One region of the Nocardia sp. NPDC003999 genome, then DNA from elsewhere that is predicted to be linked to it. Evidence: riboswitches for the same ligand, from Rfam matches in the RefSeq annotation. Region 1 holds a riboswitch; each other region holds the start of a gene.

What was found. Region 1 has a riboswitch for S-adenosylmethionine ahead of ACWESM_RS33220 (amino acid ABC transporter permease). Riboswitches for the same ligand answer to the same signal wherever they lie in the genome.
Region 2: it holds a riboswitch for S-adenosylmethionine, as region 1 does, so the genes downstream of both, ACWESM_RS12185 (rhodanese-like domain-containing protein) here and ACWESM_RS33220 (amino acid ABC transporter permease) in region 1, are expected to answer to the same signal.
Region 3: it holds a riboswitch for S-adenosylmethionine, as region 1 does, so the genes downstream of both, metX (homoserine O-acetyltransferase MetX) here and ACWESM_RS33220 (amino acid ABC transporter permease) in region 1, are expected to answer to the same signal.

Annotation. Positions count from the first base shown of each region.
Region 1 is NZ_JBSGIB010000028.1:30,725-34,972, forward strand. It holds gene ACWESM_RS33210 (ABC transporter substrate-binding protein) at 1-99, opposite strand, end outside; gene ACWESM_RS33215 (amino acid ABC transporter ATP-binding protein) at 114-881, opposite strand; gene ACWESM_RS33220 (amino acid ABC transporter permease) at 878-1,885, opposite strand; SAM riboswitch class I at 1,913-2,006, opposite strand; gene ACWESM_RS33225 (hypothetical protein) at 2,392-3,099, shown strand; gene ACWESM_RS33230 (glycosyltransferase) at 3,126-4,248, opposite strand, start outside.
Region 2 is NZ_JBSGIB010000004.1:394,299-398,546, reverse strand. It holds gene ACWESM_RS12195 (serine/threonine-protein kinase) at 1-165, shown strand, start outside; gene ACWESM_RS12190 (O-succinylhomoserine sulfhydrylase) at 177-1,391, opposite strand; gene ACWESM_RS12185 (rhodanese-like domain-containing protein) at 1,388-1,804, opposite strand; SAM riboswitch class IV at 1,819-1,935, opposite strand; gene ACWESM_RS12180 (Rv0361 family membrane protein) at 1,999-2,448, opposite strand; gene ACWESM_RS12175 (FAD-dependent oxidoreductase) at 2,827-4,248, shown strand, end outside.
Region 3 is NZ_JBSGIB010000006.1:265,375-269,622, forward strand. It holds gene ACWESM_RS15965 (winged helix-turn-helix transcriptional regulator) at 1-368, shown strand, start outside; gene metX (homoserine O-acetyltransferase MetX) at 432-1,589, opposite strand; SAM riboswitch class IV at 1,807-1,917, opposite strand; gene ACWESM_RS15975 (TetR family transcriptional regulator) at 1,970-2,683, opposite strand; gene ACWESM_RS15980 (MFS transporter) at 2,765-4,248, shown strand, end outside.

The sequences.
Region 1 (4,248 bases):
GGCGGGCTGCGCGGCGTTGTCCGCCTCGGGTTCGGTGCAGCCGGTGGCCAGCAGCACGACCGCGGTCGCGGCGGCGGTGACCAGGGCGGAGAACTTCATCGGATACCTGTTCGTCAACGGACTCGGGAAAGGAACGCGCGAGTGCGCGGGTGTTCGGGATGGTCGAGAACGACCGAGGGCGGGCCCTGCTCGACGATGACGCCCTCGTCGAGGAACACCACGGTGTCGGCGACCTCACGGGCGAAGCCGATCTCGTGGGTGACGATCACCAGCGCGGTGCCGCCGTGCGCCAGATCGCGGATCACGTCGAGCACTTCGCCGACCAGTTCCGGGTCCAGCGCGGAGGTGGGCTCGTCGAACAGGATCACGCGGGGGCGCAGCGCCAGCGCGCGGGCGATCGCCACCCGCTGCTGCTGCCCGCCCGACAGCCTGCGCGGATACGCGTCCGCCAGGTGCCCGATGCCGACCCGATCCAGCAGCAGGCGTGCCTCGCGCTCCACCTCGGTCCGATCGCGCCGCTGCGCGGACAGCGGTGCGAGCGTGACGTTGTCGAGCACGGTCAGATGCGGGAACAGATTGAACTGCTGGAAGACGAAGCCGATCCGGGAGCGCTGCTTGCGCACCGCGTGGTCGGGCAGCGCGTGCAAGCGGTCGCGCCGCAGCCGATATCCGATCAGCTCGCCGTCGATGTGCACGGTGCCCGCGTCCAGCGTCTCCAGATGGTTCACCACGCGCAGCAGGGTCGACTTGCCCGACCCGGACGGGCCGATCACGGCCACCACCTCGCCGGATCGCACGGTGAGATCGATGCCGCGCAACACTTCGTGCGAGCCGAAGGATTTCCGGACGCCGCGGACCTGCACGGCGGGTGTGGCGCTCATCGGGTCGCTCCGCGCGGTGCGGCGGGACCGGCCTCGGCGACCTCGCGCAGCTTCCGCCACGCGCGTTGCAGCGGCGTCGGCGGCGGCGTGCGGTGCGCGCCCTTGGCGTAGTGGCGTTCGATGTAGTACTGCGCCACCGAGAGCGCCGTGGTGAGCACGATGTACCAGACCGTCGCGACCATCAGCAGCGGCACCACCCGTCCGTTGCGCCCGTAGATGACCTGGACCTGGTAGAACAGCTCGGCGATCGCCATCACCGACACGATCGAGGTGCCCTTGAACAGGCTGATCACCTCGTTGGCCGCGTTCGGCAGGATCGAGCGCATCGCCTGCGGCACCACCACCGTGCGGAATTGCCGCAGCCGTGGAATCCCCAAGGCGGCGGCGGCTTCCAGCTGACCAGCGTCCACCGAGATGAACCCGGCCCGGATGATCTCGGCCGAATACGCCGCCTGATGCAGCGCCAAGCCGATCACGGCGGCGGTGAAACCGCTGATCACCCCGTTCACCTCGAAGGTGAACAGCGCGGGCCCGAACGGGATGCCGACCGAGAGGGTCCGATACAGGTAAGCGATGTTGAACCAGAACAGCAGCTGCACGATCAGCGGGATCGAGCGGAATGCCCAGATGTAGACCCACGCGATCACCCGCAGCACCGGGTTGTTCGACAGCCGGGCGATCGCGAGCGCGGTGCCGAGCAGAAAACCCAGCGCCGTGCCCCACGCGGTCAGCTCCAAGGTGACCCGCAGCGCCGACAGCACCGACTCGGCCGTGATGTACCGCGCGAACGTCGGCCAATCCCAGCCGGGATTGGTGGCCAGCCCGTGCACGAACTGGGCGAGCAGGATCAGCGCGACGGCACTGATCACCCAGCGCCAGGGATGCCGGGTCTTCGCGACGGTCGGCGTCGTGCCGGTCTCGGCGGGGGCCGGTGTTCCGGTCGGGTCCGGTTCGGTCGGCGCGGCGGCCTCGGGGGCGGCGTCCGGCGCGGTGGACGCGCTCATGACGGGTCCTCGATGATCACTTCGGTTCCTCCATCGGTCCCGGCGGAAGCACCCGCACCCGGTGACCGGGGGGTTGCTGCGACGTCGACGAGCCAGGTCTCTCGGTCGCTCTGGATGGTTGGCGCCGACCCCCCTTCAGCGGATGTCAGGGGCGAGCCGAATCATGATGCCCAGCAAGGGAAGCCTGGAACAAGAGAAGTAATCACCGTGAGCGTAGATCTTGTCGACGCCGATTCATCGGATCTTTGTAGTAACCGGGCGTGCGCTGCTCTGCCGAGGGCGAGGTGAGTTTCCGCGCTTCGCCGATCCAGGGCGCGTGGCGCCGGACTGGGATGGTCCGATGCAGCATACGGCTATCGCCGACGCGGGGGAACGCCGGTGGGCGACGCGGAGGTCCGTTCCGGGCAAACAGGACTCGCCACGAAATTGCTGTGTGCAATCTCGGCTGCTGATTGCGTTTGCCGGAGTACTGTCCCCCTCGATCGTTCCGCCGATGAGGAGGTTTCGTGACCATATTGCGCCGTCTGACCCAGTTGTCCGCTGTCGCGACCAGTTCGATCGCCTTCGTGCTCGCCGGGCCGGGGGTCGCGTTCGCGGCTCCGGATGCCACGATTCCCGCGTTTCCCGAGGACTCCGTGCCGATCGCCGCCCCCGGTGACCTGTTCGGCGCGTATCAAGCCGCGCTCGACGCGTTGCGCGCGCTCGGTATCCAGCCGTTCGCGTACCCGAGCGCGTCGGCGTTCTGCCTCGACAACACCACGGCCGGTCTGGCGCCCGCCGTGGCAGGCGCCATTCCGGGGCCGTGGCCGAAGACCACCGTCCAGATTCCCGGCCAGGACCTCAGCGCCGTCAAGGCCGGGCAGGCCATGTTCACCTTCGTGCCCTACGGGCTCGGACCGGACGGCCCGAATACCGCCGGAATGCAGGTGAGCTGGCTGAATCTGAGTACCGGCCGCAGCGGCACCGCCGCCATGGGGCCGCTGCCCGAGGTCGCGCGTTCGATGGTTCCCGCGGCCGTTCCGCCGGACCAGCGGCCCGCGGCCGAGCAGGCGATCCGGGACTTCCTCGTCGCGTCCCTCCCGATGGGCGGGGTGCGCGCGGTCCCGGTGGACACCGGGAAGGGCACCGTGCTCGCCGCGATGTTCGGCACGGTGCAGAACGGCGCCAAGTCCTGCTTCTTCCTGCCGACGGTGGGAATCACCCCGGTGCCATGAGATTTCCGTCACCGCGGCACGGCTGCTCAGGGAAGCGGCCGACCTTTCCAGCGCGCCGTGCCGCGGCGACGGGCCAGGTGTGACCGCACCCACAAAAGCAGATACACCGCCACCGACACCGGATGCGCGACGGCGGCAGGCAGATCCGAAGGTTTCAGCGGGCCGCCGGTTTCGGTCGAGCGGGCCAGCAGTCGCCCGGCGACGGCGGCGAGCCAGCCGGCCAGGCCCGCCCGGCGGTACGCCCCGCGGCCGAACACCGCCACTGCGGGCGGCACCCAATAGGCAAGGGCGGCAACCAGTCCCACCGCCGCTCCACCCGTTATCGTGCCGTCGTAGGCCGACCAGAGCCAGCGGGAGTAGCCCGCGTCCAATTCCGCGGCGTCGCGATACATCCTGGTGCGGGCCAGCGGTCCCGCGGCCACCAGAACCGTGGAATGACCGGCTCGCCGCAGCGTACGGGCGATGTCGAGGTCTTCGGTGACGCTTCCGGCCACCGCCGTGTGGCCGCCCACCGAGCGGTACGCGGCGTTGTCGAACACGAGGAACTGCCCGCAGGCCACCGCCGTGGCGGGCCGCAGGCTCCGGTCGACCGCGGTGACCGGCAGCGTCGAGGCCCACGACCAGCACAGCAGGGGCTGCACCAGCGCCTCCGCCACCGAGCCTGCCACCTGCAGCGGCCAGGGGGAGACCAATGCGGCGCGTCGTTCGCGCAGCGCGCCGACCGCCGCCGCGAGCGCCGTCGGGGCCAGCCGCACGTCGGCGTCCAAGAAGATCAGCACCGGCGTCGACACCTCCTCGGCCAGCCGGACGCAGGCGGCGGCTTTTCCGGTCCAGCCGGGGACCGGATCGGACTCACTGTGCAGCAAGGTGAAACGCGGGTCGCCGTCGATCGCCGCGCGGGCCGCGGCGCCGGTGTCGTCGGTGGACGCGTCGTCGAGGACGCGTACCGCCATGCGCGGCACGCCCACCTGGGCGCGCAGGTCGCCGATCAGCTCGGGTAGCCGGTCGGCCTCGTCGCGCGCCGGGATACAGACCGTGACCGGTTCGATCACCGTCGTCGGGGTGTTCGTCAACCGCCGTACGGTGATCCGGTTGTACAGCGCGATGCCCGCGCCCAACACGGCGACCGCGGCGGCGAAGGACGGCAGG
Region 2 (4,248 bases), on a different contig from region 1:
GATTTCGCACGCATCGCGCCCGGCCGCGCCGGCACGATCCGGCTGGCCTTCGACCTGCCGGGCAAGAACAAGAACGGCAAGAAGAACGACAAGAAAGACGACGTTCCGAGCCACTTGATCCTGCACGGTGCACCGTCTTCACCCGGCGTCACCATGCCGATGTGACCGATCCCTGCTCAGGCGAGGGCTTGGTCGAGATCCTGAAGCAGGTCTTCCACGTCCTCCAGGCCCACCGAGATGCGGACGACGCCGTCGGACAAACCGATGGTGGCCCGGCCTTCGGGGCCCATGGCGCGGTGTGTCGTGGTCGCGGGGTGGGTGATCAGGGACTTGGCGTCACCGAGGTTGTTGGAGATGTCGACGATGCGCAACCGGTTCAGGACTTCGAACGCGCGCTTCTTCGCCTCGTTCTCGGGTGCGTTCAGCTCGAAGGTGACCACGGTGCCGCCGCCGCTCATCTGGCCCGTGGCCAGCGCGTACTGCGGATGCGAATCCAGGAACGGGTATCGCACCCAGCTGACGGCCGGGTTGCTCTCCAGGAAGCGGGCGATCCGCAGCGCGGACTCCGTCGAATGGCGCACCCGCAGCGGCATCGTCTCCAAGCCTTTGAGCAGCGTCCACGCGTTGAACGGGCTCAGCGCGGGGCCGGTGTGGCGCATCAGCGTCTTCACCGGGCCGTCGATGTAGTCCGTGGCGCCGAGGATGGCGCCGCCCAGCACGCGGCCTTGCCCATCGATGTGCTTGGTGCCGGAGTAGACCACCACGTCGGCGCCGAGTTCGAAGCCGCGTTGCAGCAGCGGAGTGGCGAACACGTTGTCCAGCACGACCTTCGCGCCTGCCGCGTGCGCCAGCTCGCTCACCCGCCGCACGTCGACCAACGTCTGCATCGGATTGGCGGGCGTCTCGAAGAAGACCGCCTGAGTGGGCACGGACAGCGCCTGTTCCCACTGGTCCAGATCCTCGCCGTCGACGAAGACGGTCTCCACGCCCCAGCGCGGCAGTATCTCGTTGCACACCACGAAGCACGAGCCGAACAGGCTGCGCGCGGCGACGAGCCGGTCGCCGGCGCCCAGCAGCGCGCCCAGCGCGGTGAACACCGCGGCCATGCCGCTCGCGGTCGCGAAGCACGCCTCGGCGCCGTCGAGCAGGCGCATCCGCTCCTCGAACATGGCCACCGTCGGGTTGCCGTAGCGGGAGTAGACGAAATGTTCGACCTCGCCGGTGAACGCGGCCTCGGCGGCCTCCGCGCTCTCGTAGACGAAGCCGGAGGTGAGGTAGAGCGCCTCGGCGGTCTCCTCGAAACCGGAGCGCCGCAGCCCGCCGCGCACGCCGAGCGTCGCGGGGCCGACGCTCTCGGGCAACGGCTTGTCGAACGCGCCGCCGGTGATCACGACTGCCGCCAGGGCAGTCCGAGGGCACGCCAGCCGGAGCCGCCGCGATGCCCGAATTCGTCGAGCGGGCCTTCGAAGCCCTCCAGCACGTTGTAGGAGGTGCGGTAGCCCGCCGAGGTGGCGGCGATCGCCGCGCCCACCGAACGCTGACCGGAGCGACAGAGGAAGACGACAGGAGCCTCGGGATCATGGCCGTCGAGCGCTTGCTTCAGCTGCTCGACGAACGTCTCGTTGCGCGCCCCCGTGGAATCGACCCACTCGATCAGCACGGTCGGCCGTTCGATCGGGCTCGTGTCGGGGACTCCGACGAATCTCCATTCCGCTTCCGTCCGCACGTCCACCAGGACGGCTTCCGGATTGTCCCGCAGCAACTCCCAAGCCTGCTGAGCGGTGATGTCACCGGCATAACTCATGTGCACCTCCTGCGAATCCGCACTTGCCGCGCCCGGGACCAGGGCGCCGCCAGGTCGTCACCCGGAGCACCCCACCGCGGAGGAGGGTTGCCGACCAGCAATGCCGGGGCTTGACACTGGTTCTCATGACCTTCGACTGAGATTGCACCGACCCGGGTCACCGTGTCAAACGGTGACGCACCCTGCGCGAACGCTCAGGTGCATACCAGCCACTTGTCGCCGGATCTGGCGAGAATCCAGGTCGTCGTCTTCTCCTGCCCGTCCACCTTCGTGGTGACGGTCGCCTTGCCCCGGTCGCCGTCCACCATGGGCGGGTCGATTTTCGTGATCTCGACGGGCTTTCCGGCGCCGTCCTGGCCCGCCAGCGGTGAGTGGGCGGCGTCGAAGCCCTGGCACGCGGTGCCGGGCGGCGGCACGGCGTCGCTGCGGTTGGCACCGTCGACGAAGTTTCGGACGGCCGCCGTGATGCGGTCGGCGTCTGTGACATTTTTCTCAGCGGGCGACAGCACACCGCCGAGCACGATCGCGATCAGCACGATCGCCGCGACCACCGCGGCGGCGACGAACGGGACCACCGAGCGTTTATCGGTCTGATCGACCCGGATGATCTCGTCCTCGCCCGCGGTCGGCTGCTGTTCGGTCATGGCTCGATGATCCCTGGTCGGCGCCGGTATCGAGCGCTCGACCCCGGGCAATACACCGGCGCGGCGCCGACCAGGGGCGAGCGGCGGCGATAGACCGCGCGCGAGCGGGTAAGCGGCAATCGTGGCTGTCGATGGCATCCGTCGAGTTCACGCACCGACGCGGGGCGGCGTCGGCCATCCCGATAGAATCGCGGGACGGCGGCCTGCTGTCATAGCGAATCGGCAGCTCTACGCCGCGGCGAACGGAGCACCGTGCAGCCACGAGCCGGCGACGCCGGCGTCCGCACCGGACGGGTGCGACCGAGCCGGTGCGTCAACTTAGCCTAAGCTAAGCCCGACGTCATTAATTGTTTCGACCATAAAGGTGCGCGTAAAGAGATGACCGAACAGAGTGCAGTAGAGGATGGCGGTGTCCGCGAGCCCTCCGTGGTGACGCAGGCTTCCTCCTCCGGGCCTGACGCGCACACCGCGAAGACCCGCCCGCTCCGCATCGCGATCGTGGGCGCCGGACCGGCCGGGATCTACGCCGCCGACGCCTTGATGAAGTCCGATGCCGAGGTGTCGATCGACCTCTACGAGCGCATGCCCGCGCCGTTCGGCCTGATCCGCTACGGCGTCGCGCCCGATCACCCCCGCATCAAGGGCATCATCACGGCCCTGCACAAGGTCCTCGACAAGCCGCAGGTGCGCCTGCTCGGCAACATCGACTACGGCACCGACATCACCCTCGACGACCTGCGGGCCTTCTACGACGCGGTGATCTTCTCCACCGGCGCCAACGCCGACCGCGCCCTGCCGATCCCCGGCATCGACCTCGACGGCTCCTACGGCGCCGCCGACTTCGTCTCCTGGTACGACGGCCACCCCGACGTCCCCCGCACCTGGCCGCTGGAGGCGGAGAAGGTCGCCGTCCTCGGCGTCGGCAACGTCGCCCTCGACGTCGCCCGCGTGCTGGCCAAGACCGGCGACGAACTGCTGCCGACCGAGATCCCGCCGAACGTCTACAAGGGCCTGGTGGCCAACAAGGCCGTCGAGGTGCACGTCTTCGGCCGCCGCGGTCCCGCGCAGGCCAAGTTCACCCCGCTGGAACTGCGCGAGCTCGACCATTCGCCCACGATCGAGGTCATCGTCGACCCCGAGGACATCGACTACGACGAAGGCTCCGAAGCCGCGCGCCGTCACTCCAAGCAGGTCGACATGGTCGCCAACACGCTCGAGCAGTGGGCCATCCGCGACGCGGGCGACCGGCCGCACAAGCTGTTCCTGCACTTCTTCGAATCCCCCGCCGAGATTCTCGGCGAGAACGGCAAGGTCGTCGGCCTGCGCACCGAGCGCACCGAGCTCGACGGCACCGGCAACGTCAAGGGCACCGGCGTGTTCAAGGACTGGGACGTGCAGGCGGTGTACCGCGCCGTCGGCTACTTGTCGCAGAACCTGACCAACCTGCCGTTCGACGACCAGGCCGGCACCGTGCCGAACGAAGCGGGCCGCGTGCTCATCGACGAGAACGCCGACGGCGCCGCGCGCTACCTGCCCGCGACCTACGTCACCGGCTGGATCAAGCGCGGCCCGGTCGGCCTGATCGGCCACACCAAGGGCGACGCCAACGAGACCATCGCCTGCCTGCTGGACGACGCTCCCGGCTTCACCCCGGCCGAGCGGCCCGACCCCGAGGCCGTCATCGAGTTCCTCGAAGGCAAGGGCATCCCGTTCACCACCTGGGCCGGTTGGTACCGCCTCGACGCGCACGAACGCTCCCTCGGTGAGCCGGAGGGCCGCGAGCGCGTCAAGGTCGTCGAA
Region 3 (4,248 bases), on a different contig from region 1:
ATATAGAAGGTTCCGGCCTACCCGCCGACGTGTACTCCGCCAAGTGCCCCACGCGGGAGATCCTCGACCACATCGCGGGGAAATGGACGGTCCTGATCATCGACGCGCTCGCCGACGGCACCATGCGCTACACCGATCTGCGCCACCGTATCGATGGCATCTCCCAGAAGATGCTGACGCAGACGTTGCGGCAACTGGAGAGCGACGGTTTCGTCACGCGCACAGTGCATCCCACGATCCCGCCACGAGTCGACTACACGCTGACAGGGCTGGGGCACAGTCTGCGCACGCCGATAGCGGCGCTGCGGGAGTGGATCGAAACCAACATCAACCACATCGAAGCGGCGCGGCGAGCCGCAGCGCTCTGAGAGTGGACGGCATCACGGCGCGAGGTACCGATCAGTGCGGGCGCGAGGGGAAGTGGACCCTTGTCAGCGTTCGGGGCGCACACCGGCGCGGGCCAGGCGCATGGTCTCGGTCAGCAGTTTGGACACCGCCGCCGCCTCGGTGAGGAATCCGTCGTGCCCGTCGCGGGAGTGCACGATCTCCAGTCCGTCGCATCCGGGCAGCAGATCGGCGAGTTCCTGCTGGGTCCGCAGCGGATAGAGCCGGTCGGAGTCGACGCCGCCGACCACGCACGGCACCGGCGTCGCCGAGAGCGCCGCCTCGATGCCGCCCCGGCCGCGGCCGACGTCGTGGCGGTTCATCGCCTCGGTCAGCAGCACATAGGTGGCGGGATCGAAACGCTTGCAGAGCTTTTCGGCCTGATGGTCCAGGTAGCTCTGCACCGCGTAGCGTCCGCCGTTCCACGGGTCCTCGTCGCCCTGCGGCTTGTTCTCGAACCGGTGATCCAGCTCGAACTCGGTGCGGTAGGTCAGGTGCGCGATCCGCCGGGCCAGCGCCATCCCCGTCGTCGGGGCGCGGCCGGTGCCGTGATAGTCGCCGCCCTGCCAGTCCGGATCGGACGTGATCGCCGCGATCTGGGTGGTCTGGGTGCCGATCTGATCGGCGGTGGCGCGGGCTCCGACCGCGAGCACCAGCGCCGCGGCGACCCGATCCGGTGCGCCGACCATCCACTCGAGCACCCGCATACCGCCCATCGACCCGCCGACCACGGCCGCGAGCCGCTCGACACCGAGCAGGTCGAGCAGAGCGGCTTCGGCGGTCACCTGATCGCGGATGGAGATCTCGGGAAAACGCGAGCCCCACGGCTTTCCGTCCGGAGCGGCAGTGGACGGCCCGGTGCTGCCCTTGCAGCCGCCGAGCACGTTCGTCGCGAGCACACACCATTCGTCGGTGTCCAGCGGCGCGCCGGGACCGACCATGCCGTCCCACCAGCCGGGCAGCGGGTGCACGCCGTCGGGCTTGCCGACGACGTGCGAGTCGCCGGTCAGCGCGTGTTCGACCAGCACGATGTTGTCCATGCCGGGGGAGAGCTCACCCCAGCGTTGTACCGCGAGGTGGACGTCCGGGATGACCGCGCCGTTCTCCAGCCGCACGTCTCCGATGGCGATGGTGCCGAGCTGTCCATCCGGGGGCGGCAGGGCGATGCCGGAGGTCCGCGCGATCGGTTCGGTGTTCACGGTCATGTCGCCGCCCCCGCGAAACCGGCGGGCGGAGGATCCGGGAGGAAGCGCACGACCCCGAACTCGGCACCACGGCTGTGCGGGGCCGACTGCGCCGGGCCTCGCTCGGCCCCGGGCGCGGTGAATTCACTCATGGTTTGCTCCCAAGCAGGTGTTCGCCGGTACAGCAGGGGTTAGCGGTGTGTGGGTAACGAACAACAACACATGCCGGCGACCTCCTGTTACGCGCTTGCTCCCGGCTCTCGGGAGCCAGGTCATCACCCGGAGCACCCCACCGCGGCTGGAGGGTTGCCGACCAGCGAGCCGGGGCTTGACGCTGGTACTCATGACCTGCCCGGCATCATAACCGGCGGGCGGTCAGCGCCCGAAATCCTCCGTCGAACTCACTGGTCCGCAGCGGTCGGTGCCCCGCAGCAGGTGCGCACGAACTCGTCGTAGGCCTCGGTGAACGCCGCCCGCCCCGCCCTGGCCGCGACCGCCAGGTCGTCGTCGAGGAACACATCGTCGGAGCACTCCATGCCGATGTGGCCGATCAGTTGCCAGGTGCCGACGATCAGCCGCACCGGGCGCGCGTCCGGCGTGGTGCCGAGGCGCTCGGCGACCACGGCGGCGATCGCGTGGTTCTTGTCGTCGGCGTGCTCCATGCTGCGCGCGCTGACCGACGGGCTGCTGCGCAGAATCCGCTGCATCTTCTGGAACTGCCGGAACGACAGCGGATCCGCCTCGCCCGCCGCGGCGGCTTCATCGACCACGTGCAGGAAGGCCTGGCGCAGCGCCCCGAGTTCGTTGCCCGTGCGGGGCAACTCGCGCAGCGTCTCGGCGATGGTCTGCCCGAAATCCTGCACGGGCCCCAGGACGATGTCTTCTTTGCTGTCGAAATAGCGGTTGATCGTGCGCGGCGAGACGTCCGCGGCGTTGGCGATCTGCTCGATCGTGGTGGCGTCGAAGCCCTGTGTGTCGCACAGATCCAGGGCCGCGGCGATGATCCGCAGCCTGGTCTGTTGCTTCTTGCGTTCGCGCAGGCCCTGGGTCGCCGGGCCGCCGGCGGCGCGGTCGGCCGCTGCGCCCGCGCCCGTCGGCGCCGATAACTCGAGCATGCCCCCATGTTAACGCAACCTGCCGTTTTCCTGTCCGTAACGGTCAAATGTCGTAACACGACATTTTGCGCTTGACGACAAATGTCGCTAGATGACAGGATTGCTCCGGACATCGAGGACGAGGAGAAGACCGTGACCGAGACCGCGACAGCGGTGCACGCGCCGCAGCGGGCGAGCGGTTCAGCGCGTTGGCTCGCGCTGGGAGTGATCGCGTTAGCCCAGCTCATGGTGGTGCTGGACGCCACCATCGTGACGATCTCGCTGCCGTTCGCGCAGCGGGATCTCGACATCAGCGACGGCAACCGGCAATGGATGCTCACCGCCTACACGCTGATCTTCGGTGGCCTGCTGCTGCTCGGCGGCAGGCTGGCCGACTACCTCGGCCGACGCCGGATCTTCATCGTCGGCCTGATCGGCTTCGCGAGTGCGTCGGCGCTGGCCGGTCTCGCGCAGACCGGCGCGGAACTGTTCGCCGGACGCGCGTTGCAGGGCGCGTTCGCCGCACTGCTGGCTCCGGCCGCGCTCTCGCTGCTGTCGGTGACCTTCACCGAGCCCGGCGAGCGGGCCACCGCGTTCGGTGTGTTCGCGGGCATCTCCGCGGGTGGTGCGGCGCTGGGGCTGATCGCCGGTGGCGCGCTCACCGAATACGCCTCCTGGCGCTGGTGCCTGCTGGTCAACACGCCGATCGCGCTGATCGCGCTGCTCGGCGCGCTGGCCTGGGTGGCGAAGGACGTGCCCGCGCCGCGCAGCGGGGGATACGACGTGCCAGGAGCCGTCACCGTGACGCTCGGTCTGATCTCCATCGTGTACGGCTTCAGTCGTGCCGCCGACGACGGCTGGCTGGCGGGCAGCACGCTGGCGCTGCTGGTCGCCGGGCTGGCCTTGCTCGTCGCCTTCGTCGCGATCGAACGGCGCTCGGCGAACCCGCTGCTGCCGTTGCACATCCCGGGTGAGATCAACCGGGGCGGCGCGTTCCTCGCCGCGCTGCTCATCCCGATCGCGATGTTCGCGATGTTCCTGTTCCTGAGCTTCTACTTCCAGATCACGCTGGGCTACTCCGCCCTGAAGGCGGGCTTCGCGTTCCTGCCCTTCCCGGCGGGCATCGCGATCTCGGCGGGTGTCACCAGCGCTCTGCTGCCGAAGCTCGGCCCGCGTCCGCTGATGCTGGCCGGGGCCGTGCTGGGCGTCGTCGGCCTGGTGCTGCTGGCTCAACTGAGCTTCGGTGACAGCTTCCTCGCCGGTGTGCTGCCCGCTCAGGTGCTCATCGCGCTCGGTATGGGTCCGCTGTTCGTCGGCATGCAGACGGTCGCGCTGCATCAGGTGGAGGAAGAGGACTCCGGCGTCGCTTCCGCGCTGCTGAACGCGGCGCAGCAGGTCGGCGGGGCGGTCGGCACGGCGCTGCTGACCACCATCTCGGTGCAGGTCGCCAAGACCTTCGCGCATGACAACCCTGGCATCGACAACTTGGCCGCGCGGGCCGCGATCCACAGTTACGACGTGGCCTTCTACGTCGGCGCCGGGTTCTTCTTGGCGGCCGTCCCGATCATCGCGCTGATGATCCGGGA